DNA from 4 places in the Bradyrhizobium sp. T-12 genome. Region 1 is predicted to be linked to each of the others. Evidence: predicted binding sites of a transcription regulator. Region 1 holds the regulator's gene; each other region holds the start of a gene.
What was found. The regulator PhoB, encoded in region 1, activates phosphate uptake and scavenging genes when phosphate is short. The targets are predictions, from matches to a motif close to TGTCATNNANCTGTCAT.
Positions count from the first base shown of each region.

Region 1 (7,649 bases):
GATCCCGTTACTTGGTCGGCAATGGTCATCGGGGCGCAAAAACCCTTCCGCAAATCGCGACGTCTGAAGGAGTGTACCGGTCCGGTCGTACTCTCGCAAAGCGGCCGGATCACATAGGGGTCTTCCGAAGGTGTTTCCCTCCAAGGGGATGTCCTGCGGGGGTTTCCCTCAGGGGTGTCATTCCCTTCGAATTCTGGCGGGACGATGTCGCCAAACCCGGCCGCGGCGTTTGGTTCCGGCGCCCGATTTCGGTATGGTGGCAGCCATGTACCGCGCCGTGACCCGCCACATCGAAGTGACCGTCGAGCCGAACTTTGTTCCGGAGCAGTCGTCGGCCGACCGTTCCCGCTATTTCTGGTCCTACACCATCGTCATCACCAATTCAGGCGAGGAGACCGTGCAGCTCAAGACGCGGCACTGGATCATCACCGATGCCTCCGGGCGCCAGCAGGAGGTGAAGGGCGAGGGCGTGGTCGGCGAGCAGCCGATCCTGGCCCCGGGCGAGCGCTTCGAATACACCTCGGGCGTCCCGCTCTCGACCGCCTCCGGCTTCATGACCGGCCGCTACCAGATGGTCAGCGAAAGCGGCGAACGCTTCGAGATCGACGTGCCGGCGTTTTCGCTGGACAGCCCGGACAGCAAGCGGGTGTTGAACTAAGGGGCCGGTCTCGCAGGTGCCGCAGGGTGGGCAAAGCAACTTGTCCGCCGTAGCTCGAAGAGCGAAGGCGTGCCCACGTATCGTTCGCAACCGAGAGAGCTCGTGGGCACAGCGCAAATGCGCCTTTGCCCACCCTAGGAGAGCTCGCTACGCGTCTTCCACGCCCGCTTCGTGCGGGGTGAACTGATACACCGAGCTGCAGAACTCGCAGGTCACGACCACCTTGTCGTCCTTGACCATCGCAGCACGATCATCCGGCGAGAAGCTCTGGAGCATCGAGGCGACCGCATCGCGCGAGCAGGAGCACTGCGCCTTGAGAACCATCGGATTGAACACGCGCACGCCGCGCTCGTGGAACAGGCGGAACAGCAGTCGCTCGCCGGAGAGCTCGGGATCGATCAGCTCGACGTCCTCGACGGTCTCGATCAGCGAGCGTGCCTCGACCCAGGCATCGTCCTCGGCGACGGCATGCACCTCGATGCCGTCAGGAGCATCGCCGGGATGCAGATCAGCCTGCCGCGCGCGCTCCGGCGCCTTCGGCAGAAACTGCATCAGCATGCCGCCGGCGCGCCAGCGATGCTTGCCGCCGTCGGCGGAGCGCCACTCCTCGCCGACCGCGAGGCGCACGCGCGTCGGGATCTGCTCGGAGCGCAGGAAATATTCGTGGGCGGCGTCTTCCAGGGTGCCGCCGTCGAGCGCGACCAGACCCTGGTAGCGGCTCATGTCGGGGCCCTGATCGATGGTCATGGCGAGATGACCGCGGCCGAGCAGCGCACCGGAATCCATGCCAGATTTCTGGGCTTCCCCAAGGCGCGCGGCATCGAAGCGCGCATAGGCGCGCAGGCGATCCGGCGCCTGATAGTCCACCACCAGGAACGACACCGGACCGTCGGTCTGAGCCTGCAGGATGAAGCGGCCCTCGAATTTCAGCGCCGAGCCGAGCAGCGTGGTCAGCACGATGGCCTCGCCCAGCAGCTTGCCCACGGGCGCGGGATAATCGTGCTTGGTGAGAATGTCGTCGAGCGCCGGGCCTAGCCGCACAAGGCGGCCGCGTACGTCGAGCGCATCGACCTCGTAGGGCAGCACGGCGTCATCGATCGGAATCGAAGATGGCGCGCGAACCGGACCTTCGGGCCCGGTTTTCATGTCAGGGGATTGGGAAACCATGGCGCATATCTGGGGTCGGTCGATGCAAATTGAAAGAGGCATGCCCGCATTCCTCACGGAACGACGGCTCGCGTAGCCCGGATGGAGCGCAGCGTAATCCGGGAGATCTTTCCGCGCGTTGAGAACCCGGATTTTGCTGCGCTCCATCCGAGCTACAAGAAGCTACTTCACCGCGTCGAAGCACCAGGCCAGAATGCCCTTCTGCGCGTGCAGGCGGTTCTCGGCCTCGTCGAACACGACCGATTGCGGGCCGTCGATCACCTCATCGGTGACCTCCTCGCCGCGATGGGCGGGCAGGCAGTGCATGAACAGCGCATCCGGCTTGGCCAGCGACATCAGCTTGCCATTGACCTGATAGGGCTTGAGCACGTTGTGGCGATGCTCGCCTTCCTTGTCGCCCATCGACACCCAGGTGTCGGTGACGACGCAGTCGGCGCCCTTCACGGCGGCCTCGGGATCGGTGCCGAGCATGATCGGCGCGCCCGTCGACTTGATGAAGTCGCGCATCGCCTTTTTCGGCGCGAGCTCCGGGGGCGTCGCGACATTGAGCTGGAACTTGAAGCGTTCGGCGGCGTGCGCCCAGGACGCCAGCACATTGTTGTCGTCGCCGGTCCAGGCCACCGTCTTGCCCTCGATCGGGCCGCGATGCTCCTCATAGGTCATGAGGTCGGCCATCACCTGGCAGGGATGCGAGCGCCGCGTCAGGCCGTTGATGACGGGCACGGTGGCGTTGGCCGCAAGCTCCAGCAGCGCATCGTGATTGAGGATGCGGATCATGATGGCGTCGACATAGCGCGACAGCACGCGCGCGGTGTCGGCGATGGTCTCGCCGCGGCCGAGCTGCATCTCGGCGCCGGTGAGCATGATGGGCTCGCCGCCGAGCTGGCGCATGGCGACGTCGAACGACACCCGCGTCCGCGTCGAAGGGCGCTCGAAGATCATCGCCAGCGTCTTGCCTTCGAGCGGCCGCACCGGCTGCTGCGCCTTCTGCTTGGCCTTCATGGCGCTCGACGCCGCGAGCATGCGCTTGAGCTCCGACAGCGGGAGCTCGTTGATGTCGAGGAAGTGCTTCGGGGACTTGCTCATCAGCTTGCCCGCTTGGTCTGGCCGGCCGCCAATGCGGTGCAGGCACGCTCGAGCCTGATGACGCTGTCCTCGATCTCGGCTTCGGTGACGATCAGGGGCGGCAGGAAGCGCACGACATTATCGCCGGCGCCGACGGTCAGCAGCTTCTCGTCGCGCAAGGCGGCCACCAGATCGCCCGAGGGCACGACGGCCTTGATGCCGATCAGGAGGCCCTCGCCGCGCACTTCGCTGACGATGTCGGGGTGACGATCGATCACGGAGGCGAGCTTCTGCTTGAGCAGCAGCGACATCTTCTGCACGTGGTCGAAGAAGCCGGGCTTGAGCATGACGTCGAGCACGGCGTTGGCCGCGGAGATCGCCAGCGGATTGCCGCCGAAGGTCGAGCCGTGGGAGCCCGGCCCCATACCGGCCGCCGCATCCGCGGTCGCCAGCACCGCGCCGATCGGGAAGCCGCCGCCGAGCGCCTTGGCCAGCGACATCACATCAGGCGTGACACCGGTACGCCGATAGGCGAACAGATCGCCGCTGCGGCCCATGCCGGTCTGCACCTCGTCGAAGGCGAGCAGCAGGCCCTTCTCGTCGCAAAGCTGGCGCAACGCCTTGAGGAAATTGGGAGGTGCCGAGCGCACGCCGCCCTCGCCCTGGATCGGCTCGATCAGGATGCCGGCGGTGTTGGGGCCGATCGCCTTCTTGACGGCTTCGAGGTCGCCATGCGGCACCTGGTCGAAGCCGTCCATCGGCGGTCCAAAACCTTCGAGATATTTTGCAGAGCCGGTCGCAGCCAAGGTTGCCAGCGTGCGGCCGTGGAACGCGCCTTCGAAGGTGATGATGCGGTAACGTTCCGGATGGCCCTTGGAGAAGTGATGATGGCGGACCAGCTTGATCACGCCCTCCAGCGCTTCGGCGCCGGAATTGCAGAAGAACACGAAGTCCGCAAAGCTCTCGTTGCACAGGCGCGCGGCGAGCTTCTCGCCGTCCGGGCTCTGGAACAGGTTCGACATGTGCCACAGCTTCGTCGCCTGCTCCTGCAACGCCTTGACCAGCGCGGGATGGGCGTGGCCGAGCGCGTTTACAGCAACGCCCGAGGTGAAATCGAGATAGCGATCGCCATTGGTCGCGATCAGCCAGCAGCCTTCGCCGCGCTCAAAACCGAGGTTGGCCCTGGCGAAAACGGGGAGCAAATGCGGCGCTACGCTGTTAGTCATGACGGTCACTTGATGTTGCGGACGGTGTGAGGCGTGCATTGCGCAACGCACCATTGACCGGCCCGGAAAACGAAACGTGCCGCCTTTTAAGGGCGGCACGCGGGACTATCTTAGGCCTGGTGAAACGGGTGTCAATGCCGCCCGAAAGCCTCGGGAAACGCAGATTCCGTAGTCTTGCGGTGGCGATTTTGCGGGTTTTACACCACGGAACATGTGGAAGCGAGTCGGCGGACTCTTGCGCGTGAGTCACGCCATATTGTAGCGTTTGGGCTGTCAGATACGACATCTCGTGCAACAGTTCTGATCCCAAGAGTCCTCATGTACCGGCGTAAACGTTCGGGCGCGAGTAGCGCGCCCGGCGAGCCTTAAGGGATTCTGACGGCACGGGTTTTTGAGGCTTAGGCATTCGCCGCACGGACCGCCAGGATGGCAGAAGCGCAGCGAGGGAAAGGGTGCAATGACGGTTTTGACCTGGTCCGACGATCGCGTCGAGCAGCTGAAAAAGCTCTGGGAGGCCGGATTGTCGGCCAGCCAGATCGCAGCAGAGCTCGGCAATGTGACCCGCAATGCCGTGATCGGCAAAGTGCACAGGCTCGGCCTGTCCGGCCGCGCCAAGAGCCCTTCGTCGGCCGCGCCGCGGCCGCGCAAGGCACGCCCGGCGCAGCACATGATGCGGGTGACCCGCCCCATTGCGCGCGGCAACACCGCACTGGCGCAGGCCTTCGAGGTCGAGGTCGAGGCCGAACCGGTCACCTATGACAACGTGGTGCCGATGAGCCAGCGGCTGTCGCTGCTCGAGCTTAACGAGGCGACTTGCCACTGGCCGGTCGGCGATCCCTCGAGCCCGGATTTCTTCTTCTGCGGCGGCAAGGCGCTGTCCGGCCTGCCCTACTGCGCCCAGCATTCGCGCGTGGCGTATCAGCCGGCAGCGGATCGCCGGCGCGCACCGGCGAAGCCGGGCCCGCGGTAAACACGGTCTCAGGCATCGAGACGAAAAAGCGCGCCAGCTGGCGCGCTTTTTGTTGGATTACGGAAGCAGGTCCTACGTCTGCTCAGCCTTCGCAAAGCGGTCATCCAGCGCGTAGCCGGCGCCGCGGACGGTGCGGATCGGGTCCTGCTCGCGACCGAGATTGAGCAGCTTGCGCAGGCGGCCGATATGGACGTCGACGGTGCGCTCGTCGATATAGATGTCGCGGCCCCAGACGCTGTCGAGCAGCTGCTCGCGCGAGAACACGCGGCCGGGATGCTCCAGGAAGAACTCCAGAAGCCGATATTCGGTCGGGCCGAGATCGATCGGGCGGCCCGAGCGCGCCACGCGGCGCTTGTCGCGGTCGAGCTCGATGTCGCCATAGGCCAGCACTGTGGCGAGCCGCTCGGGGCTGGCGCGCCGCAAGAGGCCCTTCACGCGCGCCAAGAGCTCCGGCACCGAGAACGGCTTGACGATGTAGTCGTCGGCGCCGGTCGCAAGGCCGCGCACCCGCTCGCTCTCCTCGCCGCGCGCGGTGAGCATGATGATCGGCAGCTGCTTGGTCTCGGGCCGGGTGCGCAGGCGCCGGCACAGTTCGATGCCCGAGAGGCCCGGCAGCATCCAGTCGAGCACGATCAGGTCGGGAATGTGCTCCTTGAGGCGGGTGTCGGCGTCGTCGCCGCGCATCACCGTCTCGACGTCATAGCCGTCGCCTTCGAGGTTGTAACGCAGAAGCTCGGTGAGAGCTTCCTCGTCCTCAACCACCATAATGCGTGCGCCCATGGTGTCGTCGCTCCTTAGGTCTTCAGCTATTCAAGTCTTCAGGTATTCGGAACCGTCGTGGCGAAAGTCGTCATGTCGCCCTTCGGCCGCTTGTCGGTGATCGCCTGGCCCTCGATCATGTAGAACACGGTCTCGGCGATGTTGGTGGCGTGGTCGCCGATCCGCTCGATGTTCTTGGCGCAGAACATCAAATGGATGCAGAACGAGATGTTGCGCGGATCCTCCATCATGTAGGTGAGGAGCTCGCGGAACAGCGAGGTGCAGATCGCGTCGACTTCCTCGTCGCCCTTCCACACGGCCATCGCCGCCGGCAGATCATGCGCGGCATAGGCATCCAGCACCGACTTGACCTGCTGCTGCACGAGGTCGGTCATGTGCTCGAGGCCGCGGAACAGCTTGAGCGGATGGAAGTCGGTCTCCAGCGCGGCGACGCGCTTGCCCATGTTCTTGGCGAGATCGCCGATGCGCTCGAGGTCGGTCGCAACGCGCATGGCGCCGACGATCTCGCGCAGATCCACCGCCATCGGCTGGCGGCGGGCGATGGTGAGCACGGCGCGCTCCTCGATGCGCTTCTGCAGCGCGTCGAGATCGGCGTCGATGGTGACGACGCGCTGGCCGAGCGCGACGTCGCGGCGGATCAGCGCACCGACGGAATCGACGATCATGCGCTCGGCGATTCCGCCCATCTCGGCGACCAGGCGGGTGAGCTCCTGGAGGTCAGTGTCGAAAGCCTTTGCGGTATGTTCAGAACCCATGTTGCGTCTCCTCAGCCGAACCGGCCGGTGATGTAATCCTGCGTACGCCGATCGCTCGGCGACGTGAAGATCTTGCTGGTGTCGTCGAACTCGATCAGCTCGCCGAGATACATGAAGGCGGTCTTGTCGGAGACGCGCGCCGCCTGCTGCATGTTGTGGGTGACGATCGCGATCGTGTAGTTCTCGGACAATTCCTGGATCAGCTCCTCGACCTTGGCGGTCGAGATCGGATCGAGCGCCGAGCAGGGCTCGTCGAACAGGATCACTTCAGGCCGCACCGCGACGGTGCGGGCGATGCAGAGGCGCTGCTGCTGGCCGCCGGACAGCGACAGGCCGGAGGCGTTGAGCTTGTCCTTGACCTCGTTCCACAGCGCGCCGCCGCGCAGCGCCTTCTCGACCCGGTCGTCCATCTCGGACTTCGAGATTTTCTCGTAGAGGCGGATACCGAAGGCGATGTTCTCGTAGATCGTCATCGGGAACGGCGTCGGCTTCTGGAACACCATGCCGACCCGGGCACGCAGCAGGTTGAGGTCGAGCTTGGGGTCGAGGATGTTGGTGTGGTCGAGCAACAGCTGGCCGGTGGCGCGCTGTCCCGGATAGAGGTCGTACATCCGGTTGAAGATGCGCAGCAGCGTGGACTTGCCGCAGCCCGACGGGCCGATGAAGGCCGTGACGCGATTGGCGCCGAGCGCCAGATTGATATTCTTCAGCGCGTGATGCTCACCGTAATAGAAATTCAGGTTGCGCGCGGTGACCTTGGCTGGCGCCTCGGGCAGCGGCTGCGAGCCGGGGTGAACGCTCGGCGCGCTGACGGAAACAGAGATTTCACTCATTTTGCAGTCCTCTCGGCGCCGATGATGCGGGCGCCAATGTTCAGGGCAAGCACGGTCAGGGTGATCAGCAGGGCGCCGCTCCAGGCGAGCTGCTTCCAATAGGCGTAGGGGCTCTGCACGAAGTTGTTGATGGTGACCGGAAGGTTCGCCATCGTCTTGTCCAGGCCGAGACTGAAGAACTGGTTCGACAGCGCG
Region 1 covers NZ_CM177756.1:6,878,759-6,886,407, forward strand. Annotated here, with positions in the region: gene AC0WRY_RS32900 (OpgC domain-containing protein) at 1-29, opposite strand, end outside; gene apaG (Co2+/Mg2+ efflux protein ApaG) at 266-658, shown strand; gene AC0WRY_RS32910 (Hsp33 family molecular chaperone) at 806-1,825, opposite strand; gene argF (ornithine carbamoyltransferase) at 1,988-2,911, opposite strand; gene AC0WRY_RS32920 (aspartate aminotransferase family protein) at 2,911-4,116, opposite strand; gene AC0WRY_RS32925 (GcrA family cell cycle regulator) at 4,574-5,086, shown strand; gene phoB (phosphate regulon transcriptional regulator PhoB) at 5,159-5,866, opposite strand; gene phoU (phosphate signaling complex protein PhoU) at 5,905-6,621, opposite strand; gene pstB (phosphate ABC transporter ATP-binding protein PstB) at 6,633-7,454, opposite strand; gene pstA (phosphate ABC transporter permease PstA) at 7,451-7,649, opposite strand, start outside.

Region 2 (7,649 bases), 690 kb from region 1:
CTGGTTGAGCTTGGCGTCGGCCGCAACTCCTTCAAGGAAGAAAGGATAGAGCGGCACGTCGAATTTTTTCGCCAGATCCGGATAAATCGAATTGAAGCGCGCGGCATAATCGGCGCCGTAGTTCGGCGGCGCCAGCATGCCGCAGAGCATGACCGGAATCTTGCGCGTCTTGAGCCGCTGGATGATGTCGGCGAGCGCGGCGCGCGTCAAATCGGGATCGATGCCGCGAAGTGCATCGTTGGCGCCGAGCTCGACGATGACGCCCTCGGTTCCGTCCGGCACCGACCAGTCGAGCCGGTCGCGCCCCCCCGAGGTGGTGTCGCCGGACACCCCGGCATTGGTCATGTCGACTGCTATGCCTTTGGCCTGCAAGGCTTTTTGAAGTTTCTGGGGGAATGCCTCCTGGGCCGGAAGGCCGAGACCGGCGCTCAGGGAATCGCCGAGGACGACCAGCTTGACCGGTTTTGTCGCGTCCGCCCAAGCCGGGTTCGCTATTGTCATGAAGGCGAGCATCAACACGGCTATGTGCATGAACAATCCGTAACGCCTCTCGACCGCGCTATCGGAGTTGCCATATGACCGGACCATGGACACTCGCATCGATCCCTCTTCGCTCGCCGTCACTACGGCGGACACCATCGCCATCTCCAACGTCAATCTCTCATTGGGCACGGGCGCGGCACGCGTTCACATTCTCAAGGATATCAGCTTGCGAGTCGGCCGTAGCGAGACGATCGGCCTGATCGGCCCGTCAGGCTCGGGCAAATCCACGCTGCTGATGGTGATGGCGGGGCTGGAGCGTCCTGATAGCGGAGAGGTGGTGGTGAATGGCACGCCTTTCAATGCCCTCGACGAGGACGCGCTGGCCCGCTTCCGCGGACGCCAGGTCGGCATCGTCTTCCAGTCCTTTCATTTGATCCCGACCATGACCGCGCTCGAGAACGTCGCGGTGCCGCTCGAGCTTGCCGGCAATCCCGACGCGGCCAAGCGCGCGGCGCAGGAGCTGCAATCGGTCGGGCTCGGCGACCGCCTGCATCATTATCCGACACAGCTCTCCGGCGGCGAGCAGCAGCGCGTGGCGCTGGCCCGCGCGCTGGCGCCCGATCCCGCGATCCTCGTCGCCGACGAGCCGACCGGCAATCTCGACGAGGCCACCGGAAAACAGATCGTCGATCTGCTGTTCAGCAAGCACGCCGAGCGCGGCATGACCCTGGTGCTGGTGACGCACGATTCCTCGCTCGCGCATCGCTGCGACCGCGTGATCCGGCTGCGCTCGGGCCGCATCGACACGCAGTCGGCGCCGGCATGAGCGTGGCTGCCGAACCCTTCGCGAAGCCGGGCGGCGTCGCGCTCTCGCTGCGTTATGCGCTGCGCGAATTACGCGGCGGCCTGCGCGGCTTCTACGTCTTCATCGCCTGCATCGCGCTCGGCGTGATGGCGATCGCCGGCGTTGGCTCGGTGTCGGCGAGCCTGTCCGACGGCCTCGCCCGCGAGGGCCGCACGCTGCTCGGCGGCGACGTCTCCTTCGTGCTGTTCCAGCGCGAAGCGAAACCCGACGAGGTTGCCTTCCTGCGCTCGCGCGGCGCCGTGTCGACCGCCGCCACCTTGCGCGGCATGGCGCGCGCGGCCGACGGCCAGCTCGCACTGGTCGAGATGAAGGCGGTCGACGACACCTATCCGATGCTGGGCCAGCTGACGCTGAAACCGCAATTGCCGATGTCGGACGTGCTCGCGGAGCGCGACGGCGCGTTCGGTGCGGCCGCCGATCCGACGCTGCTGGCGCGGCTGTCGCTGAGGAACGGCGACCGCGTCACCATCGGCTCGGCGACCTTCCAGATCCGCTCCACCGTCGAAGCCGAGCCCGACAAGCTCGCCGGCGGCATCGGCTTCGGCCCGCGCTTCCTGATCAGCCAGGAGGCCTTGCGCGCCACCGGCCTGATCCAGCCCGGCAGCCTGGTGCGCTGGGTCTACCGGGTGAAGCTGCCCGACGTCGCCAACAACGAGCGCGCCACCGAAACCTTCATCGCGGATGCGCGCAGCGCCGCGCCGCAAGCCGGCTGGGAGATCCGCAGCCGCTCCAACGCCTCGCCGCAGCTCGAGCGCAACATCAATCGCTTCACGCAGTTCCTGACGCTGGTCGGACTTGCCGCGCTGCTGGTCGGCGGCGTCGGCGTCGCCAATGCCGTGAAGAGCCATATCGACCGCCGGCTCGAAGTGATCGCGGCCCTCAAGGCCGTGGGCGCCACCGGTCGCGACGTGTTCGGCATCTATCTCGCACAGGTCCTCCTGCTCGCCGCGATCGGCTCGGTGATCGGCCTTGCGCTCGGCGCGGCGATGCCGTTCGCCATCGTCGGCCTGTTCGGCAAGCTGCTACCGCTGCCGGTGGTGCCGGCCGTGCATGCCGACGAGCTCGCGCTGTCCTTCATCTACGGCTTCCTGACGGCGCTGGCCTTCGGCCTCTGGCCGCTCGGACGCGTCCACGACGTGCCGGTAGCCGCGCTGTTCCGCGACACCATCAGCTCGGAATGGCACCGGCCACGCGCGGGCTATCTCGTGTTCATGGGCGTGGTGATCGCGCTGCTGATCGCGGTTGTCATCGGGCTCTCCTTCGACAAGCGCATCGCCGCGGTGTTCGTGGCCTCCTCGGTCGTCGTGTTCGCCCTGCTGCGCGGCATCGCCGCGCTGCTGATGGCCATCGCGCGGCGGCTGCCGCGGACGCGGCTGCCGATGCTGCGGCTTGCGATCGCCAACATCCACCGGGCGGGCGCCCTGACGCCCTCGGTCGTGCTGTCGCTGGGACTCGGGCTCGCCGTGCTCGTCACCATCACCCAGATCGACGGCAATCTGCGGCGGCAGTTCCTCGCGGCCCTCCCCGACCAGGCGCCATCCTTCTTCTTCATCGACATCCCGAGCGCGCAGGCCGAGCAGTTCGACCTTTACTTGCGCAAGATCGCGCCCGGCGCGACGGTCGAGGACGTGCCGATGCTGCGCGGACGCATCGTCGCCGCGCGCGGGCTGCGCGCCGAGGAGCTCAAGCCGTCCACCGATTCCGAATGGGTGCTGCAGAGCGACCGCGGCCTGACCTACACCGGCGAGCTGCCGAAAGGCTCCAAGGTGGTCGAGGGCGAATGGTGGAGCGCCGACTATTCCGGCCCGACGCTGGTGTCGATGGAGAAGAAGATCGCCGACGGCCTCGGCCTCAAGCTGGGCGACGAGATCGTGGTCAACGTGCTCGGCCGCGACATCCCGGCCAAAATCGGCAATCTGCGCAGCATCGACTGGCAGGGACTCGGCATCAATTTCGTCCTCGTGTTCTCGCCGAACGCCTTCAAGGGCGCGCCGCACACCCATATCGCGACGCTGACGGAACCGGGCGGAAATGCGGCAGGCGACGGCAAGATCATCAAGCAGGTGGCCGACGCCTATCCGATGGTGACCAGCGTGCGCGTGCGCGAGGTGATGCAGACGGTCGGCGCGGTGGTGACCAATCTGGCGCTGGCGATTCGCGGCGCCAGCGCGGTGACCCTGATCTCGGCGATCCTGGTGCTGGGCGGGGCGCTCGCCGCCGGCCATCGCCACCGGGTCTACGATGCCGTGATCCTGAAGACGCTGGGCGCGACGCGGCTGCGGCTGCTGGGCGCCTATGCGCTCGAATATCTCTTGATCGGGCTCGCCACCGCATTGTTCGGCGTGATCTCCGGCAGCTTGGCTGCCTGGATGATCGTGACGCGGCTGATGACGCTGAGCTTCGTCTGGCAGGCCGGCAGCGCGGCCGGAGTCGTCGCGGCCGCGCTCGTCGTCACGGTCGGGCTCGGGCTCGCAGGCACGCTGCTGGCATTGAACAAAAAGCCCGCAACGGTGTTGCGGAATTTGTGACAAATGGTAGCGGCTGGCCGCACGGATGCGGAATCGCACGATTCCCGCGATTAACCACGACTGCTCGTCAGGTTCGCGTCAGGATTGCCGCCAAGGGCGACATTCAGCCGCGCGTGGAAGGTTGCAGCGAATGTGTTAGTTTCCCACATATCGAGTGGGTTCGGAGCCCCGATTGTTAGCCAAAATTTAGTCGGTTGGCATCGGTATCCGAGATAGAGTTTGACGAACCGGCGGCACGGCGACCCCAGTGCCGGACCGGACCAACCAACGGGAATTCGACCATGTCGGACCTAGACCGTAACTACGCTTCTCCTTTCGGCAGGGCCGCCGGGCGTGTTGACGCCGCGACGGTCGATGCCGGCCTGCGCGCCTACATGCTGCGCATCTACAACTACATGAGCATCGGCCTCGCCATCACCGGCCTGGCCGCGCTCGGCGTCTACATGGCTGCCGTGACCGACGTTCCGACGGCGGAATCCGTCCGCGTCGGCAAGCTGTTCCTGACGCCGTTCGGCTACGCGATGTTCGTCAGCCCGCTGAAATGGCTGTTCATGCTCGCGCCGCTGGCCATGGTGTTCGTGATCTCGGCGGGCATCAACCGTCTCGCGCCCTCGACGGCCCAGATCCTGTTCTGGGTGTTCGCGGCGCTGATGGGCGTCTCGCTGTCGTCGATCTTCTTGGTGTTCACCCACACCTCGATCGTGCGGGTGTTCTTCATCACCGCGGCGACCTTCGGTGCGCTGAGCCTCTACGGCTACACCACCAAGCGTGACCTGACCGGCATGGGCTCGTTCCTGTTCATGGGCCTGATCGGCATCATCATCGCGAGCCTGGTGAACCTGTTCCTGGCGAGCTCGATGCTGCAGTTCATCGTGTCGGTGGTCGGTGTCCTGGTGTTCGCGGGCCTCACCGCCTGGGACACCCAGCGGCTGAAGAACGACTACATCTACGGCTATGCTTCGGCCGGCGGTGACATCGCAGAGCGTGCGGCCATCACCGGCGCGCTGTCGCTGTACCTGAACTTCATCAACCTGTTCACGCTGCTGCTGCAGCTGCTCGGCCAGCGCGACTAAGCGACTGACAGAGCGAACGACACGAACCCCGGCCGAAAGGCCGGGGTTTTTGTTTGGCCGGGAGCACCGTTCCCGTAGCCCGGATGAAGCGCAGCGCAATCCGGGAACGTGGCATCAGCCGATACACCTGTCCCGGATTTCGCTGCGCTCCATCCGGGCTACAAGTGATGCCTTTCCCTTCATTACGAACTCCGCGAAGCAATCCAGAGTCCCTCCGCAGATGCATTTCTGGATTGCTTCGCTTCGCTCGCAATGACGACGTGGAAAGGCCGTTCGCCCCTTCCAGCCGTCCCGGGAACGCTTTAATCTTCGCCCCATGACCGCAGCAGACATCCGGCCCACAACCGAGGCCGACCTTCCCGCCATCACCGCCATCTACCAGCAGGCCGTCCGCGAGGGCACCGCCACGTTCGAGCTGGAGCCGCCCGACCTCTCGGAGATGACGCGCCGCTATCGCGCGCTTGTCGACGGCGGCTATCCCTATTTCGTCGCCATGCTCGACGGCCGCGTTGCCGGCTATGCCTATGCCGGCGCCTACCGGCCGCGGCCGGCCTATCGCTTCACGGTCGAGAACTCGATCTATCTCGATCCCGCCTTCCATCGCCGCGGCGTCGGCTCAGCGCTGCTGGAGCGGCTGGTCGCCGAATGCGAGGCGCGCGGCTTTCGCCAGATGATCGCGGTGATCGGCGATTCCGCCAATGCCGGCTCGATCGGCGTGCACACCAAGGGCGGCTTCAAGATGATCGGCACGCATCGCAATGTCGGGCTGAAATTCGGCCGCTGGCTGGACACGGTGATGATGCAGCGCGACCTCGGCGAGGGCGCGAGCACGGTGCCGGGGCAGTAGGAAGCTCTTGCAGCCCGGATGGAGCGAAGCGAAATCCGGGACAGGTCCATCCGCTGGTACAACGGCCCCGGATTACGCTTCGCTCCCTTCGGGCGACGGGGTCAGTGGCTACACCACTGCCAGTTTCCGGTCGATCACCAGCAGCACGCGCTCGAGCTCGTGGCCGCGGCGCAGGATCAGGCCCGTCGCCGAGATCACGCTGTACATGCCCTGCTTGCGCGCCAGCCGCGGATCCTTCTCGATGCGATAGATCGGCACTTCCGAGGCGCGGCGATAGACCGAGAACACCGCGCGGTCCTTCAGGAAGTCGATGGCGTAATCGCGCCACTCGCCGTCGGCGACCATGCGGCCGTAGAGATTGAGAATGCGGTGCAGCTCGAGCCGGTTGAACGTCACCCGGCTCAGTTGTTGCGCATTCGCAGCGGCGGGGCGCGCCGCCGCGCGCTGCTCGCTCGGATCGGCATCCTCCGACATCAGACTCATGGAGAGCCTCCTCATCGCACGACTTGAACCCCGTCCGCGAACCGTCCCCGGAACCGGATCATGACAATGGTATGATTGCGCCATCCGTCTCTCGCCGCAAGGCTCTTGATGGAACTCGCCCCCCCCCATTCAACCGATCGAATCAGGTGCGATGCCGGGCACACGCAAAGGTGGAACTTTGTCGCGGCGAACCGTCACGGGATCGTTAGAAGGAATCATAGTCTCGCCGCTTTTCCGCCTAGCGACTGCCGCCCTGCACTGCGAAAAGATTCATGTGCGTTGACCCGGTCCTTTCGGTTCCGGATTCCTCAGCCCCCAGCCCCCCGGGGTCGAACAGGATCGGGTCTGTACGCACGACAAGGAGGGCCAACGCAAGTTGGTCCTTTTTTGTTTGTGTCGGGATGTTGCTGGCGCGCTGCCATTCCGAGGCGCGCCTCTTGGCGCGAACTACGATGCGCAATTGCGCATCTAAGAATCCATTTCTCAGCTTGTCCATGGATAGATGGATTCTAAGGTGCGCAATTGCGCACCCTAGCTCGCGCTTCGCGCGCCCGGAATGACGAGCAACAATTGCCGAGATGCTGTGCTTACTTCAATGCAGCGACGTGTATGCCGCGCCGAGCATTGGGCCCGGCCGCTCGCGGCTGCCGTCCTGGACGTAGACCACCGCGCCGTCGACGCCGTCGCGCGTCAAATTCTCGATCGGCACCGTCCAGCTTTCCGAACGTCCGGTCCAGTCACCGACCTTGAGCAGGTTGCGCACCACGTTGTGATAGGTGACCTGCTGCCCGCGATTCTCGCCGCGGGTGATTGCGATCGGGACCGACTTGGCGATTGAGCAGATCCAGACCTCGCCATGCGAGACGGCCGGCTCTTTGCTCGCGGCCACCGAGACGTTGATCTGCTTGCCCGCGAGCGACATCGTCACCGGCACGCTCATCACGCCCACACCCTTGTCGGTCTTGCCGATCGCATTCTCGATGCTGGTACGGTCGCTGCCGATGACATGGGTGGAGCCGTTGACCACGACCTGCGGGGTGTAGACCTCGCGGTCGCCGCGCATCTTCGAATAGGCACGCTGTCGTGCAGAGAAGCGCGAATCCGCCAGCGTGTCCTTCCAGCCGAGATAGTCCCAATAATCGATCGGCATGCTCAGCGCGATGATCGACGGATCCTTGGAGAGATCGCCGATGATCTGGTCGGCGGGCGGACAGGAGGAGCAGCCTTGCGAGGTAAACAATTCGACAACGGCGCGGGGATCGGCAGAGGCGGGAACGACGACGGCGACGATGGCACAAAGGCCGAGAGCACTCGACCAGAGGGCACCGGACCAACGTGAAACCAGATGAGAAGCCGTCATTGTTGTCATG
Region 2 covers NZ_CM177756.1:387,314-394,962, reverse strand. Annotated here, with positions in the region: gene AC0WRY_RS01925 (arylesterase) at 1-531, opposite strand, end outside; gene AC0WRY_RS01920 (ABC transporter ATP-binding protein) at 587-1,309, shown strand; gene AC0WRY_RS01915 (ABC transporter permease) at 1,306-3,876, shown strand; gene AC0WRY_RS01910 (Bax inhibitor-1/YccA family protein) at 4,158-4,949, shown strand; gene AC0WRY_RS01905 (GNAT family N-acetyltransferase) at 5,266-5,796, shown strand; gene AC0WRY_RS01900 (DUF2794 domain-containing protein) at 5,905-6,279, opposite strand; gene AC0WRY_RS01895 (DUF1223 domain-containing protein) at 6,872-7,648, opposite strand.
Region 2: the regulator PhoB is predicted to act here: its motif matches at 6,340-6,356, upstream of AC0WRY_RS01900 (DUF2794 domain-containing protein).

Region 3 (7,649 bases), 1.8 Mb from region 1:
TTAGGCGACGAAACGCGGCTGTTCCGCACCGTTCCGGCCCGGCAGCACAGCCCCTACCGCCCGGATACTGTCGACAAAGGCCCTCGCCGAGGCTTCCCAGGTGTAATTGGCGGCGAATTCGACACAGTCCTGCCGGGAGACATCGAGCGCCGCGAAGCAGGCGCTGCGCAGGTCGTGATCGAGCGCGCCGACCGGAGCGTCGCCGATCACGTCGCGGGGTCCCTTCACCGGGAAGGCTGCGACCGGCAGGCCGCTCGCCAGCGCCTCCAGCAGGACCAGGCCGAACGTGTCGGTCTTGCTCGGGAAGACGAACACATCGGCGGCCGCATAGATCTCCGCCAGGGCCTCGCCGTGCTTCTCGCCGAGGAAGATCGCATCGGGATAGGCCTCTTCCAGCGCGGCGCGGGCCGGGCCGTCGCCGACGATCACCTTGGTGCCGGGCAGATCGAGCTCGAGGAACGCTTCGAGATTCTTCTCCACCGCGACGCGGCCGACCGACAGGAACACCGGTGCCGGCAGGCAGAGGTCGATGGCGCGCGGATGGAACACATGGGTGTCGACGCCGCGGGGCCACAGCACGACATTATCGAAGCCGCGCTCGGTCAGCTCGCGGGCGAGCGCCGGCGTTGCCGCCATCACGGCGCGGCTGGGGGCATGGAAACGGCGCAGCGCGCGCCAGATCAGCGAGCCCGGCACCGGCACGCGGGCGCGGACATATTCGGGAAAGCGGGTGTGGAAGCTGGTCGTGAACGGCAGCCTGCGCTGGCGGCAATAGCGGCGGACCATCAGGCCGATCGGCCCCTCCGTCGCAATGTGGATGCTGTCCGGCCGCGCCTCCTCGATCAGCTTTGCAATCCGTGCCGGGCGCGGCATGGCCAGCCGCACGTCGCGATAGCTCGGCATCGCAAAGGTGCGGAACGATTGCGGCGTCAGGAACGTGAACTGGACGCCGAGCGCCTCCGCGGCGTCAGCGAGTTTGGTCAGCGTCCGAACCACACCATTGACTTGCGGGTGCCAGGCGTCGGTCGCGACCAGGATGCGCATCAGGCGACCTCTGTCATGCAGCTCTGGCTGCAACCTGGGGGACGTCTGCCGGCTTCTGCAGATGATCCGCCCAAGTGATGATCTCGAAATGACCGTCGTCATGCTCGACGAGCGCCGTGCAGCTCTCGACCCAGTCGCCGCAATTCATGTAGCGAATGCCGCCCTCGTCGCGGATCACGGCGTAGTGGATGTGGCCGCAGATCACGCCGTCGGCATCGTGACGCCGCGCCTCGGCGGCGAGCGCCTGCTCGAACGCGCCGATATAATTCACCGCGTTCTTGACCTTCTGCTTGGCCCATTGCGACAGCGACCAATAGGGCACCTTGAACAGGCGGCGGAAGAAGTTGACGAAGCGATTCATCTGGATCGCGAAATCGTAGGCCTTGTCGCCGAGATGGGCGAGCCATCGCGCGTTCTGCACCACGAGATCGAAGATGTCGCCGTGGATGACGAGGTAGCGCTTGCCGTCGGCGCCGGTGTGGACGGTGTTCTCGACCACGTCGATGCCGCCGAAATGCGTGCCGTAATAATTGCGCAGGAACTCGTCGTGATTGCCGGGGATGTAGATGACCTTGGCGCCCTTGCGCGCCTTGCGCAAAAGCTTCTGGACGAGGTCGTTGTGGGATTGCGGCCAGTGCCAGCTCGATTTCAGCGCCCAGCCGTCGACGATGTCACCGACCAGATAGATCGTGTCGGCATCGTGGTAGCGCAGGAAGTCGAGCAGAAGATCGGCTTGAGAACCGCGGGCTCCGAGATGAACGTCGGAGATGAACAACGTGCGAAAGCGCCGCTCCGGGCTCTCGTCACTCACATCGTAACTTCCCATGCGCCAGCCTGTAACAATGTCCCGTGACAGGGGGATGACCGATTGAACTTTTGAGGCACCTTCAGATACGAATCACGCCTTGCCTCGCCCTCCCCGCGAATATCAGTCGCATGCGACAATCAGGCGACATGGCGCCGCAGGGGGACTCAGAGATCAGATTGCCGTTGGAAGCCCCTAGTTAAGTGCGCTCCCTCCCCGCTTGCGGGAGAGGGTGTTTCCCCTAGTGGGATTTACCAAGAGGAGGGAGCTCTCACCCGCGGCGGAGCCTGTCATCGGGGCGCGCCTTCGGCGCGACCCGTTGGGCGCGACCTCTCCCGCAACCGGGAGAGGTTCAGCAAGCCCACCTCAGTAGAATCCGTGGAAATGATGGACCGGCCCATGGCCGTGGCCGACGCTGAAGCGGTCGGCGGCGGCGATCGCGGCGCTGATCCAGGTCTTGGCGTTGCGGACGGCGGTTTCCAGATCCTCGCCCTTGGCAAGCCCCGCCGCGACCGCCGAGGATAGCGAGCAGCCGGTGCCATGGGTGTTGCGGGTGGCGACGCGCGGTGCGGCGAGCGCGATCGTTGCTTCGCCCCTGACGAGATAGTCGATGCTCTCGGCGCCCTCGCCGTGCCCGCCCTTGATCAGGACCGCACGGCAGCCGAGCGCCAGCAGGCGCCGTCCCTGGCTTTCGATCTCCGCTTCGCTTGCCGCGACCGGCTCGTCGAGCAGGGCCGCGGCTTCCGGCAGGTTTGGCGTGATCACCGACGCCAACGGCATCAGTTTCGTGCGCAGCGCATCGACGGCTTCCGCGGCGAGCAGCCGGTCCCCTGACGTCGCGACCATCACGGGATCGAGCACGACATGCCCCGGCGACCAGCGCGACAGCGCGGCCGCGATCGCATCGATGCTGGCGGCCTGGGCCACCATGCCGATCTTCACCGCGCCGACGTCGAGATCAGAGAACACCGCATCGATCTGCTCGGTGACGAACGCCGCCGGCACGGCGTGGATGCCGGTGACGCCGCGCGTGTTTTGCGCGGTCAAGGCCGTGATGACAGACGCGCCGTAGACGCCGAGCGCGGCAAAGGTCTTCAGGTCAGCCTGGATCCCGGCGCCGCCGCCCGAGTCGGAACCCGCGATGGTGAGTGCGACCGGGGTCGTCATCGCCGGACACATTTGCTGGATGGTGACACCGCCATGGCCTGTCCTAGCGCGACCGTGGAACACCGGCAAGCGCCGGCCGCGGCCGGCCGTGATTCGCGGCGCGCCGGCGGGTATGGGGGCCTCGGCGCCGCAATCGTGCGGCATGGAAATGCGCCCGCGGCGAACCCTTGGTATAGTCTCGAACTGCTTCGCCGATGCGTGAGACGTCAATGGTGGAACTGTCCGGCGACACCGATGTCGCGGGTCGCCCTGGCCCGCAAGCCGTCCGGAACGGAATCTTTGGGTGGAACGATGTGGGCCTTTTTTGAACGTCTCCTCGACTCGTCCATGCTTTCGCCGCACGGCATCTGCCTGTTGTGGGAACCCGAGCTGATCTGGCTTCACGTCGTGGCCGACGCCTGCATCGCCGCCGCCTATTTTTCGATTCCCTTTGCCCTGGCCATTCTGGTCACCAAGCGGCGCGACCTCAAATTCGGCTGGGTCTACTGGGCTTTTGCGATCTTCATCATGGCGTGCGGCCTGACCCATGTGCTGTCGATCTACACGCTGTGGGTCCCGATCTACGGCATCGAGGGCATCGTCAAGGCGGCGACCGCGGTGGCATCCGTGGTCACGGCGGGCGCGCTGTGGCCGCTGCTGCCGAAGATCCTGACGATCCCCTCGCCGTTCGAGCTGCGCCAGGTCCAGGCCGCGCTCGAGGAGGAGGAGATCAAGAGCCGCGACGCCACGCTGCTGCTCCAGCAGGTCAGCGACGCGCAGCGTGCGATGCGCGAGAGCGTGACGCGCCTCACCGCCATCGTCGAGACCGCGGTCGACGGCGTCATCCTGTTCGACGCGCAGGACCGTGTCCTGCTGTTCAATCCGGCCTGCGAGCGCTTGTTCGGGTACTCCGCCGACGAGGTGATGGGCCGGAACGTCACGATGCTGATGCCCGAGGCCGGCGCTGCGCCCGACGGCCAGGCGAGGCAATTCGCGACCGCCGGCGAAGCCACCGGCCTGCGCAAGGACGGATCGACCTTCCCGATGGACGTGTCGGTCGGCCAGGCGCGGCAGGACGGCGAATTGATCTTCGTCGGCATCGTCCACGATTTGACCGCGCGCAAACTGACCGAGCGGCAGCTGCAGCAGGCGCAGAAGATGGAGACGGTCGGCCAGCTCTCCGGCGGCATCGCTCACGACTTCAACAATCTCCTGACCGTCATCATCGGCAACGCCGAGCATCTGAGCGAGCAGCTCAAGGCGAGGCCCGACCTGCGGCGCTTTGCCGACGACATCTCCCAGTCGGGCGAGCGCGGTGCCGAGCTGACGCAGCGCCTGCTTGCGTTCAGCCGCCGCCAGCTGCTGCAGCCCCAGACGATCGACTGCCGTGGCCTGCTCGAATCCATGTTCAAGCTGCTCAAGCGCACCTTGCGCGAAGACATCGAGATCAAGACGGCCTCCCGGCCCGGCACGATCCTGGCCTTCGCAGATCGCGCCCAGCTCGAATCCGCCGTGCTGAACCTTGCGCTCAACGCGCAGGATGCGATGCCGGCCGGCGGTCACCTGACCCTGAGCACGGAGTTGACTGCGCTCGACGACGACTATCGCACCGCTCACCCCGAAGTCGCATCCGGGGCCTATGCGTTGATCTCGATCAGCGACGACGGCGAAGGCATGACGCCGGAGGTCACCCAGCGCGCCTTCGAGCCGTTCTTCACGACCAAGGAGGTCGGCAAGGGCTCCGGTCTCGGCCTCAGCATGGTCTATGGCTTCGCCAAGCAATCGGGCGGCCATGTCTCGATCTACAGCGAGAAAGGCCTTGGGACGACGGTCCGGATCTACCTGCCGCGCGCGGACACCGGTCAATCACAGACCGACCTGTCCGACGGCGAGGACGCGGCGCCGCGCGGATACGAGACCATCCTGATCGCAGAGGACGATCCGTTCGTCCGCTCCTCCGTCATTCGCAGGGTGGAGGCGCTCGGATATCGCGTCGTCGCCGCGGTCAACGGCAAGGAGGCGTTGCAGCAGCTGCGCACCGACCCCAGCATCGACATGCTGTTCACCGACATCGTGATGCCCGGCGGCATGAGCGGCTGGGAGCTCGCCGATCAGGCGCGGCGGATTCGCCCCTCGCTGCCGGTCCTGTTCACCTCGGGCTACGCGCTGGAGACCCTGGTCGAGCAAGGCCGCGCGCATGCGCAGGCCATCGTGCTGACCAAGCCCTATCGCAAGGTCGAGCTCGCCCAGCGGCTCAGGGACGCCTTCGCCGCGGCGGCCGTGGCCTCTTAAAGCTTCGGGCCGGCATCTGGCGGCCGGCAAGTCCGCTTGCTAAACCATGCCGGTTTTGGCCTATTAGCCGCCAGATACGCTTTCGGAGTGCCCGCGATGGTTCCTTTTTTCGTCCAGATCAAATGCAAGCTCGGCCAGTCCTACACGGTGGCCAATGCGCTTGCCGAAGCCGAGATCGCCTCCGAGATCTACTCCACGGCCGGCCAATACGACCTTCTCGTGAAGTTCTACGTCGACAAGGACACCGACATCGGCCATTTCGTCAACGAGAAGGTGCAGGTGCTGCCGGGCATCCAGGACACCCTCACCATCATCACCTTCAAGGCGTTTGGCGCCAGCTAGGGCGCGCAGTTAGCCGGCGTCCTTGCCGGCTTCCTTGCGCTTCGGCCGCGGCGGGCCCTCCACAGGCGGCAGCGATTTGAGATAGTCCGCCATCGCCGCAATGTCTTCCTCGGGCAATTGCGAGGTGTTCTTGATCACGCGCGTCATCGCGCCGCCGACGCTGTCGCCGTCGGGCAATTCGCCGTTCTTGAGGAAATAGGCGATATCTTTCACGCTCCACTCGCCGAGGCGCTTCTGGGTGATGTTGGGCACCCAGCCCTCGCCTTCCGGATTGGGCCCGCCGGCAAAGCGCTGGCCCGCGATGATGCCGCCCAGCGCGTTGCGCGGGCTGTGGCATTCGGCGCAATGGCCAAAGCTGTTGACGAGATAGGCGCCGCGATTGAATTGCGGTGACTTGCCGGCGTCGGCGATGAGCGGCTTGTCGTCCAGGAACAGGAATTTCCAGATGCCGACATTGCGCCGGATGTTGAACGGAAAACGCATGTCATGATCGCGCACCTTGCCGGTCACGGGCGGCAGCGTCTTCAGATAGGCAAAGAGATCGAGCACGTCCTCGCGCCTGGCGTGTTGGTAGGAGGTGTAGGGAAAGGCGGGAAAATAGTGCTGCCCGCCCGGCGAGACGCCGTGCATCACCGCGTTGACGAAGTCGGTGTCCGTCCATTTGCCGATGCCGTCGTTCAGATCGGGCGAGATGTTCGGCGCGTAGAACGTTCCGAACGGCGACTTGATCGCGACGCCGCCGCCGAGCCTGCCACGATCGGGCTGGTCCGGCGTCGCATGGCAGGACGCGCAGCCCCCGGCGTTGAACATCACCTCGCCATTGGCAAGGTTTGCCGCATGGGCCGGCGCATGGCCCGCGGCCGCCACCTTTGGCGCGCTGAGCCACCAATAGACCCCCGCGGCAATGACCGCGGCGAGCAGGCCTGCGAGAATTGTTCGTTGCAACATGCCCATCCATTCACTCGTCGCGGCAACTTATGACCGATGTCGTCGCGGCTCCAACCACGAAGAATTTAGCCCGCCCTGGCCGGAAACGGGAATAAACTGAAATGCCGGCTGTTGGAAGTTTGGCAGCCCGAATGGGTTCAGCAGGGAGAGTGTCATGAACAAGACCGTCATTGCCGCCTTAGCGCTCGGTGCCATCAGCTTCGCCGGCCCGGCCAGCGCCGAAAAGCTCAAAGCAACGCTCGACGGCAAGTCCGAGGTGCCGGCAACCACCAGCAGCGGCACCGGAACAGCGGACCTGAACTATGATGCCGCCAGCAAGAAGCTGTCCTGGACCGTCACCTATTCTGGCCTCTCCGGCCCCGCCACCGCCGCCCATTTCCACGGACCTGCCGAGGCCGGCAAGAACGCCGGCGTGGCGATCGCGATTCCGAATGCGACCGCCAGCCCCGTGAAGGGCGAAGCGACGCTCACCGACGCGCAGGCTGCCGATCTGCTCGGCGGCAAGCTCTACGTCAACATCCACACCGCGGCGAATCCCGGTGGCGAGATCCGCGGTCAGGTGACGAAGTAAGCCTCAAGGTTGCTTCGTTGCACGAAGGCCGGGCGCAGGAGGGGGCGCCCGGCCTTTTCGATTCCGTTGCACTCTAGGCCGCGTTCAGCGCCTGCGCGAGATCGGCGATCAGGTCCGAGGGGTTCTCGATGCCGATCGACAGCCGGATCGTGGAATCCAGCACGCCGATCTTGCGGCGGATGTCGGCGGGAACGCCGGAATGCGTCATCGTCGCGGGCAGGCTCGCGAGCGACTCGGTGCCGCCGAGGCTCACCGCCAGCTTGAGGATCTGCAGCGCGTTGAGGAATTTCACGGCGGCCTCCTTGCCGCCGACGATGTCGAACGAGAAGGTCGACCCCGCACCCAGGCATTGCCGCGCGAACACCCGCCCGGCCGGCGAGGATTCCTCGTGGTGGCCGAGGTAGTGGACCTTGGCGACCTTGGGATGATCGCGCAGATAATCCGCCACGAGCCGCGCATTGTCGTTGGCCTTCTCCATGCGCAGGCTCAGCGTCTCGAGCG
Region 3 covers NZ_CM177756.1:5,063,089-5,070,737, forward strand. Annotated here, with positions in the region: gene AC0WRY_RS24200 (glycosyltransferase family 4 protein) at 1-1,044, opposite strand; gene AC0WRY_RS24205 (UDP-2,3-diacylglucosamine diphosphatase) at 1,058-1,870, opposite strand; gene thiD (bifunctional hydroxymethylpyrimidine kinase/phosphomethylpyrimidine kinase) at 2,216-3,016, opposite strand; gene AC0WRY_RS24215 (PAS domain S-box protein) at 3,344-5,287, shown strand; gene AC0WRY_RS24220 (Lrp/AsnC ligand binding domain-containing protein) at 5,384-5,629, shown strand; gene AC0WRY_RS24225 (c-type cytochrome) at 5,639-6,577, opposite strand; gene AC0WRY_RS24230 (CHRD domain-containing protein) at 6,732-7,148, shown strand; gene AC0WRY_RS24235 (cystathionine gamma-synthase family protein) at 7,222-7,649, opposite strand, start outside.
Region 3: the regulator PhoB is predicted to act here: its motif matches at 1,894-1,910, upstream of AC0WRY_RS24205 (UDP-2,3-diacylglucosamine diphosphatase).

Region 4 (7,649 bases), 410 kb from region 1:
CGACGGTGAAGCCGCCCTTGACCTGGTTGAAGATGACGCCGTTGACCTTTTCGTTGTTCTGGAACGCCTTCTCGAGCTTGCCCCAGCTCTCTTCGCGGCGCGCCTTGTCGCGCGACAGCACGGCTTCGCCGAGGGCGTTCTCGATGCGGTCGAGGAACACTTCAACCTCGTCGCCGACCTTCAGTTCACTGTCACGGCCGGGGCCGGAAAATTCGCGCAGGGCGACGCGGCCCTCGGTCTTCAGGCCGACGTCGATGACGGCCATGTCCTTTTCAATTGCAACCACCTTGCCCTTGACGACGGAGCTTTCCTGCAGGTTGCCGCCTGCGAAGGACTCGTCGAGCATCGCGGCGAAATCGTCGCGCGACGGGCTATAGGTATCAGCAGAAGTCGAAGCCATTTGTTCTCCAGTTGCGGATGTCGTGCCGGCCGTTGGGTTCATGGGCGCATCGCACACGCAGTGTCGGAAGGTCCGCAGAACCTTCGAGCGACCGCTCGCAGCCCCGGCTTGACACCGGAACGGCGGAAGCGGGCCGGCTGAGGCCCGCGCGTTCGATACGTGGAAATCTTGTGTCCGGAGCCTGGATCGCGCCGGTCCCGAAACAGGGACCTGACGTATCGACCTCAAAGAGCGGGAGCGGGCACTTCCTCCAATGACGGCGGCGGCTTAACCCCGCGACCGGCCCGCTCGGACGGCCTCGATAATGTCGATGGCGGCCCGGACGCCGCTCTCTATATCCAGTTGGGAGTTATCTAGCAAGTAAGCATCCGGGGCGGGCTTTAAAGGCGCAATCGGCCGGTTCTTGTCGCGTTCGTCGCGCTGGATGATATCGGCGAGCACGGCGGCTTCGTCGGCCTCCTCGCCCCTGGCCTTGGCTTCCATGGTCCGGCGGCGGGCGCGGACCTTGGGGTCGGCGACGACGAAGATCTTCACGTCGGCATCGGGGCAGATCACGGTTCCAATGTCCCGGCCATCAAGCACGGCGCCGGGCGGATCGGCGGCGAATTGCCGCTGGAAATTGACCAGGACCTCGCGAACCCTGGGGATCGCCGAGACGATCGAGGCGCCCTCGCCGGCCTTCTGGGTCTTCAGGGCGGGATTGCCGAACTTTTCGGGATCGAGCTCCAGGGCGGCCTGCACCGCGGCGGCCTCGTCGCGGAGATCATGACCTGATTGCATCAGGGCATAGGCCACCGCGCGGTAGATCACGCCGGTATCGAGATGACGATAGCCGTAATGGTGCGCAAGACGCTTGCCGAGCGTCCCCTTGCCCGAGGCCGCGGGCCCGTCGATGGCGATGATCATGAAAACTCGGCCCCTAAAGAACGCATCATCGGAATGAAGTCCGGGAAACTCGTGGCGATAAAGGCGGTGTCGTCGACGGTCACGGGCTGATCGGAGGCGCAACCCATCACCAGCGCCGACATCGCGATGCGATGGTCCATGTGGGTGGCGACGGTGCCGCCGCCGGGAACGTGGCCGCGTCCCTCGACGATGAGATCGTCGCCGGAAATGGTGACCGTCACGCCGTTGACGCGCAGCATGGCGGCGGTGGCCTCCAGCCGGTCGGATTCCTTGACGCGCAGCTCCTGGAGGCCGCGCATGATCGTCGTGCCTTCGGCGAAGGACGCCGCCACGGCCAGCACCAGATATTCGTCGATCATCGATGGCGCGCGTTCGGACGGCACCTCGACCCCGCGCAGTTTCGAGGCGCGCACGCGCAATTGCGCCATCGGCTCGCCGGCGTCACGACGGACCTCGCTTTCCTCGATCGAAGCGCCCATCTCGCGCAGCGTCGTGAAAAGACCGGTGCGCAGCGGGTTGGTCATGACATCGGACAGGACGACATCCGAGCCCTCGACGATCAGCGCTGCGACGACCGGAAAGGCCGCCGAGGACGGATCGGCGGGCACCACGACGGTGGCACCATGCAGTTCGGGCTGGCCCTTGAGCGTGATGCGGCGGCCGTGCTGGCCTTCCTGCGCCGAGGTGATGTCGGCGCCAAAATGCTTGAGCATCAACTCGGTGTGGTCGCGGCTGGCCTCGCTCTCGATCACGGTCGTGGTGCCCGGTGCGGCAAGGCCGGCCAGCAGCACCGCCGACTTGATCTGGGCCGAGGCGACCGGGGTCGTGTAGGTGATCGGCAGCGGATCGCGCGCGCCCTGAAGGGTCAGGGGCAGGCGGCCGCCCTCGCCGCCGGAAATGACCTTCGCGCCCATCTTTTCCAGGGGATCGAGGATCCGGCGCATGGGGCGGCTGCGCAGCGAGGCATCGCCGTCGAAAACCGCCGAGATCGGGCAGCCGGCGACGGCGCCCATGACCAGCCGGCAACCGGTGCCGGAGTTGCCGAAATCCAGAGGGGTCTTGGGCGTGGCGAAGCCCGCAACGCCCACGCCGTTGACCTTCCAGGCAAAATCCCCGGTGCGCTCGACCCTGGCGCCCAGCGCCTGCATGGATTTGGCGGTGTTGAGGACGTCCTCACCCTCGAGCAGGCCCGATATCCTGGTCTCGCCGACCGCGAGCGCGCCCAGGATCAGCGCGCGGTGGGAGATCGACTTGTCGCCGGGCACCCGTACTTTCCCGGTCAGGGGACCGCTGGCGCGAGACTGAAGCGGCCTCGGTTGGTCGGAATGAGTCAAGATTGTGTCCTTGGATGAGCCCTGAGGGGACTGCGGCGCAGGTACCACATGGTCCGCGCCCCGTCACGGGCATGTCGTTCTCCCGTAATGCGCTATTGACAGCGGGCCGCCAACTAGCCAAGTGAAACACCGCTTTTCAGACATTCCCAGGATTCCTGCCGTGGCCAAGTCCGAACTCGGAACCAAACGTATTTGCCCGACCACGGGCAAGAAGTTCTATGACCTCAACAAGAATCCGGTGATCTCGCCCTATACCGGCGAAGTCGTGCCGATTGCCCCGGTGGCGCCGGCGCGTATGCCCCGTGGCGCCGAAGCCCGGCACGCGGCGACAGCGGATGCTGCGCCCGAGCCGGCAGAGGTCGAAGAGGTCTCGCTCGAGGAGGCCGACGCCGAGGAGAACACCGGCAAGGTCAAGGCCGTGGTGCCCGAATCCGAGGACGATATCGAGGTCGACGAGACCCTCGACGACGACGATGACGATGATTCGACCTTCATTGCCGATGAAGAAGAGGGCGATGAGGACGTTACCGACATCATTGGTGATGTCGGAGGTGATGAAGAGACTTGAGATCAGTCCTGATCTGTGAAAAAGGGTGCACCGCGCGAGTCGCCAGGACTCGCCGGTTGGGGTGATCCACCAGATTTCACCCCGTTAAGGACTAAGGGGCCATAGCTCAGCTGGGAGAGCGCTTGCATGGCATGCAAGAGGTCGGCGGTTCGATCCCGCCTGGCTCCACCAGCCTTCGCCCGCTTCGAAGGCAAAGCCGGCTCTGGCGAAACGCTACTTCCCGATCACCGCATTCAGCCGATCCCTGAGCGCCACGATCTCGTCCTTCATCGCCACCAACTCCGACACCGAGCAATCCGACGCCGCCAGGATCGATTGCGGCACGGCACGCGCCTTCTCCTTCAGGGCATGGCCTTGCGCCGTCAGCGCGATCAGGACCTGGCGCTCGTCCTCGCTGGAGCGGGTGCGCTTCACGAGATGCGCCGCTTCCAGCCGTTTCAGCAGCGGGGTCAGGGTGCCCGAATCCAGGAACAGCCGCTCGCCGATGTCCTTGACCGGCACGTCGTCGCGCTCCCATAGCACCAGCATCACCAGATATTGCGGATAGGTCAGGCCGAGCCGGTCCAGCAGCGGCTTGTAGACGCGGTTGAAGGCATGCGCGGCCGAATAGACCGCGAAGCAGATCTGGTTGTCGAGCCGCAGCGGCGCGTCCGCTGCCGATGATTTTCGGGGCATGGGAATCTCTTTGGGACTTGTCTCATTCTGGCGCCGCGCGCCGGCACATTCAATTGCGAACAATTAAATGTGAGACGGCGAAGTTTCAATTGCGCACAATCTAATTGTCTGCGATATAGATCGCACCCCCACCCCAAGACCCCAGGGAGACGACAATGTCCGTGAACGTCCTCTACAAGACCAGCGCCAAGGCCACCGGCGGCCGCGACGGCCATGCTGCGACCCTCGACGGCGCCCTCGACGTCAAGCTCACCACGCCGAAGGAGCTCGGCGGCGGCGGCGGCGCCGGCAACAATCCCGAGCAGCTGTTTGCGGCCGGCTATGCCGCCTGCTTCATCGGCGCGATGAAGTTCGTGGCCTCGCAGGGCGGCCCGAAGGTTCCCGCCGACGCCTCCGTCACCTCGACCGTCGGTATCGGCCCGCGCTCCGAGGGCGGCTTCGGCCTCGATATCGACCTCGCGGTCTCGCTGCCGGGCCTCGCCCGCGCGGAGGCCGAAGCACTGGTCGAAAAGGCCCACCAGGTGTGCCCCTATTCCAACGCCACGCGCGGCAATGTCGACGTTCGCCTGACGGTCGTCTGATCGGAACGGCGGATTGGCCGGCCCGAGATCCCCCTCGGGCCGGCCACTTGCGTTGATTTGCCACGCCGCGGGACTGACGCTCGGCGGCGCATATGGCCCTACGCGAGGGCCCATTGCTGGCGCAAACAAACCTCGCTAGGCCTGTGACCAAAGATCGACACAGGGGAAGCGAAGGCAATGAGTTCTGAAGCCGCCACAGGTGCCATGAGCGGACTGCGCGTCATCGATCTCACGCGCGTGCTCGGCGGTCCCTACTGCACCCAGATCCTCGCCGACCACGGCGCCGACGTGATCAAGGTCGAGCCGCCCGCCGGCGACGAGGTGCGCGAATGGGGTCCTCCCTTCCACGAGGAGGACGCGGCTTATTTCGTCGGCATCAACCGCAACAAGCGCTCGATCGGCCTCGACCTCGCCTCCGAGGGCGGCCGCATCGTGCTGCTCAAGATGCTGGAGACAGCCGACGTCCTGATCGAGAATTTCAAGCCGGGCACGCTGGAGAAATGGGGCATCGGCAACGACGTCCTCAGTAGGAAATTCCCGCGTCTCGTGCATTGCCGGATCTGCGGCTTCGGCGCCGACGGTCCGCGTGGCGGCAATCCCGGCTATGACGCCATCATCCAGGCCATGACCGGCATGATCGCCGCGACCGGCTCGCCCGAGAGCGGGCCGATGCGGATCGGCGTGCCCTTGGTCGACATCACCACCGGCCTTTATGCGGCGATCGGCATCCTGATGGCGCTGTCGGAGCGGCAGCGTTCGGGCCAGGGCCAATTCCTCGAGACCACGCTGTACGAGACCGGCCTTGCCATCATGCATCCGCACACCGCGAATTATTTCATGCATGGCAAGCCGCCCTCGCTCACCGGCAACGAGCACCCGAACCTCGTGCCTTACGCGATCTTCCCGACGAAAACCGACAACATCTTCATCGGCGTCGGCAATGACGGCACCTTCCGCAAGCTCGCCAAGGAGATCGGCAAGCCCGAGCTCGGCACCGATCCGCGCTTTGCCCGCAACAAGGACCGCATCGCCAACCGCGAGGCGCTGCGCGCCGAGCTTGCCGCCGTGTTCAGCCAGCACGAGGCCGAGCCGCTGTGCAATCGCCTGCTCGCCGCGGGCCTGCCCGCAGGGCCCGTGCAGAAGATCGACCAGGCGCTGACCAATCCGCACACGATCGCGCGCGGCGATATCATCGAGAAGGACTGGTACAAGGGCGTCGCCTCCCCGATCCGGCTCGACCGCAGCAAGCCGAGCCTGCGCCGGCTGCCGCCGAAATTCAGCCAGCACGCAGCCGAGGTGCTGGGCGAGTTCGGCTACTCCAGGGCCGAGATCGACGCGATGGTCGAAAAGGGCACGGTCTGCGGCCCCGAGCGCAAGCGGTAGAGGCCACCTCCGTCCAACGAATGATGCCGCAGTGCGGCGCGGGCACGATAGTGCACCGCGAACGGAGGAGGCTGGCTGTGGCCTCTTCGCCTATTTGACGACTTCCCATTTAGCAGCGCTTGCTGCTTTCGTTTCTCCCGCTTACACAGTCATGTGAACGTCATATGGCACTGCTAGCGCAAGCGCTTCTTTAGTGACGGGCAAGGGAGGTTTTCTTGATGGCTCTTCGACATTTTGGCACGGCTGCTGCTGTTGCACTCACGGTTGGTCTCGGCGCCTCGCCGGCATTGGCCGTGACCGAGATCCAGTGGTGGCACGCGATGACCGGCGCCAACAACGACGTCATCGTCAAGCTCGCCAACGACTTCAACGCGTCGCAGAGCGATTACAAGGTGATCCCGACCTACAAGGGCAACTACGCCGATACGATGAATGCCGGCATCGCGGCGTTCCGCGCCGGCAACGCGCCGCACATCATGCAGGTGTTCGAGGTCGGCACCGCCACCATGATGGCCGCGACCGGCGCCGTGAAGCCCGTCTACAAGCTGATGGCCGAGGCCGGCGAAAAGTTCGATCCCAAGATCTACCTGCCCGCCATCACCGGCTACTACTCCACCTCGAAGGGCGAGATGCTCTCGTTCCCCTTCAACTCGTCGTCGACCGTCATGTGGGTCAATCTCGACGAGCTGAAGAAGGCCAATGTCGCGATCCCAAAGACCTGGCCCGAAACGTTTGAGGCCGCCAAGAAGCTCCATGACAACGGTCATGCGACCTGCGGGTTCTCCAATTCCTGGGTCACCTGGGTCAATCTCGAGCAGCTCTCCGCCTGGCACAACGTGCCGCTGTCGAGCAAGGCCAACGGCCTCGACGGCTTCGACACCAAGCTCGAGTTCAATGGTCCGCTCCAGGTCAAGCATCTCGAGAAGCTGGTCGAGCTGCAGAAGGACAAGACCTACGATTATGCCGGCCGCACCAACACCGGCGAGGGCCGCTTCACCTCGGGCGAATGTCCGCTCTATCTGACCTCGTCGGCATTCTTCGGCAACGTCAAGGCGCAGGCCAAGTTCGCCTTCACCGCGGTGCCGATGCCCTATTACCCCGACGCGAAGGGCGCGCCGCAGAACTCCATCATCGGCGGCGCTTCGCTCTGGGTCATGGGCGGCAAGCCGGCCGAGGAGTACAAGGGCGTTGCAAAATTCCTGACGTTCCTCTCGGACACCGATCGCCAGGTCTATATTCACAAGGCCTCGGGCTACCTGCCGATCACCAAGGCGGCTTACGAGAAGGCCAAGGCGGAAGGGTTCTACAAGGACCAGCCCTATCTCGAGACCCCGCTGCTCGAGCTGACCAACAAGGAGCCGACCGAGAACTCCCGCGGCCTTCGCCTCGGCAACATGGTTCAGCTGCGTGACGTCTGGGCGGAAGAGATCGAGCAGGCGCTCGCCGGCAAGAAGACCGCCAAGCAGGCGCTGGACGCGGCCGTCGAGCGCGGCAACACCATGCTGCGTCAGTTCGAAAAGACCGCCGTCAAGTAAGGTCACGGATGGCAGGCCGGGCAACCCGGCCTGCCACTCCTGCGGACATCATGCAAAAGCAAGCCATTTTCCAATCAAAGCTGTTGCCGTATGCGCTCGTTGCGCCGCAGCTCGCGATCGTCCTGATTTTCTTCTACTGGCCGGCCCTGCAGGCCGTGATCCAGTCCTTCCTGCAGCAGGACGCCTTCGGCCTGTCGACCACCTTCGTCTGGTTCGAAAATTACGTCGAGCTGTTCGGGGATTCCGCCTATTTCGAATCGATCCTCC
Region 4 covers NZ_CM177756.1:110,031-117,679, forward strand. Annotated here, with positions in the region: gene rpsA (30S ribosomal protein S1) at 1-400, opposite strand, end outside; gene cmk ((d)CMP kinase) at 668-1,306, opposite strand; gene aroA (3-phosphoshikimate 1-carboxyvinyltransferase) at 1,303-2,640, opposite strand; gene AC0WRY_RS00490 (TIGR02300 family protein) at 2,801-3,208, shown strand; tRNA gene AC0WRY_RS00495 (tRNA-Ala) at 3,304-3,379, shown strand; gene AC0WRY_RS00500 (MarR family winged helix-turn-helix transcriptional regulator) at 3,422-3,883, opposite strand; gene AC0WRY_RS00505 (organic hydroperoxide resistance protein) at 4,039-4,464, shown strand; gene AC0WRY_RS00510 (CaiB/BaiF CoA transferase family protein) at 4,642-5,847, shown strand; gene ugpB (sn-glycerol-3-phosphate ABC transporter substrate-binding protein UgpB) at 6,066-7,382, shown strand; gene ugpA (sn-glycerol-3-phosphate ABC transporter permease UgpA) at 7,433-7,649, shown strand, end outside.
Region 4: the regulator PhoB is predicted to act here: its motif matches at 5,995-6,011, upstream of ugpB (sn-glycerol-3-phosphate ABC transporter substrate-binding protein UgpB).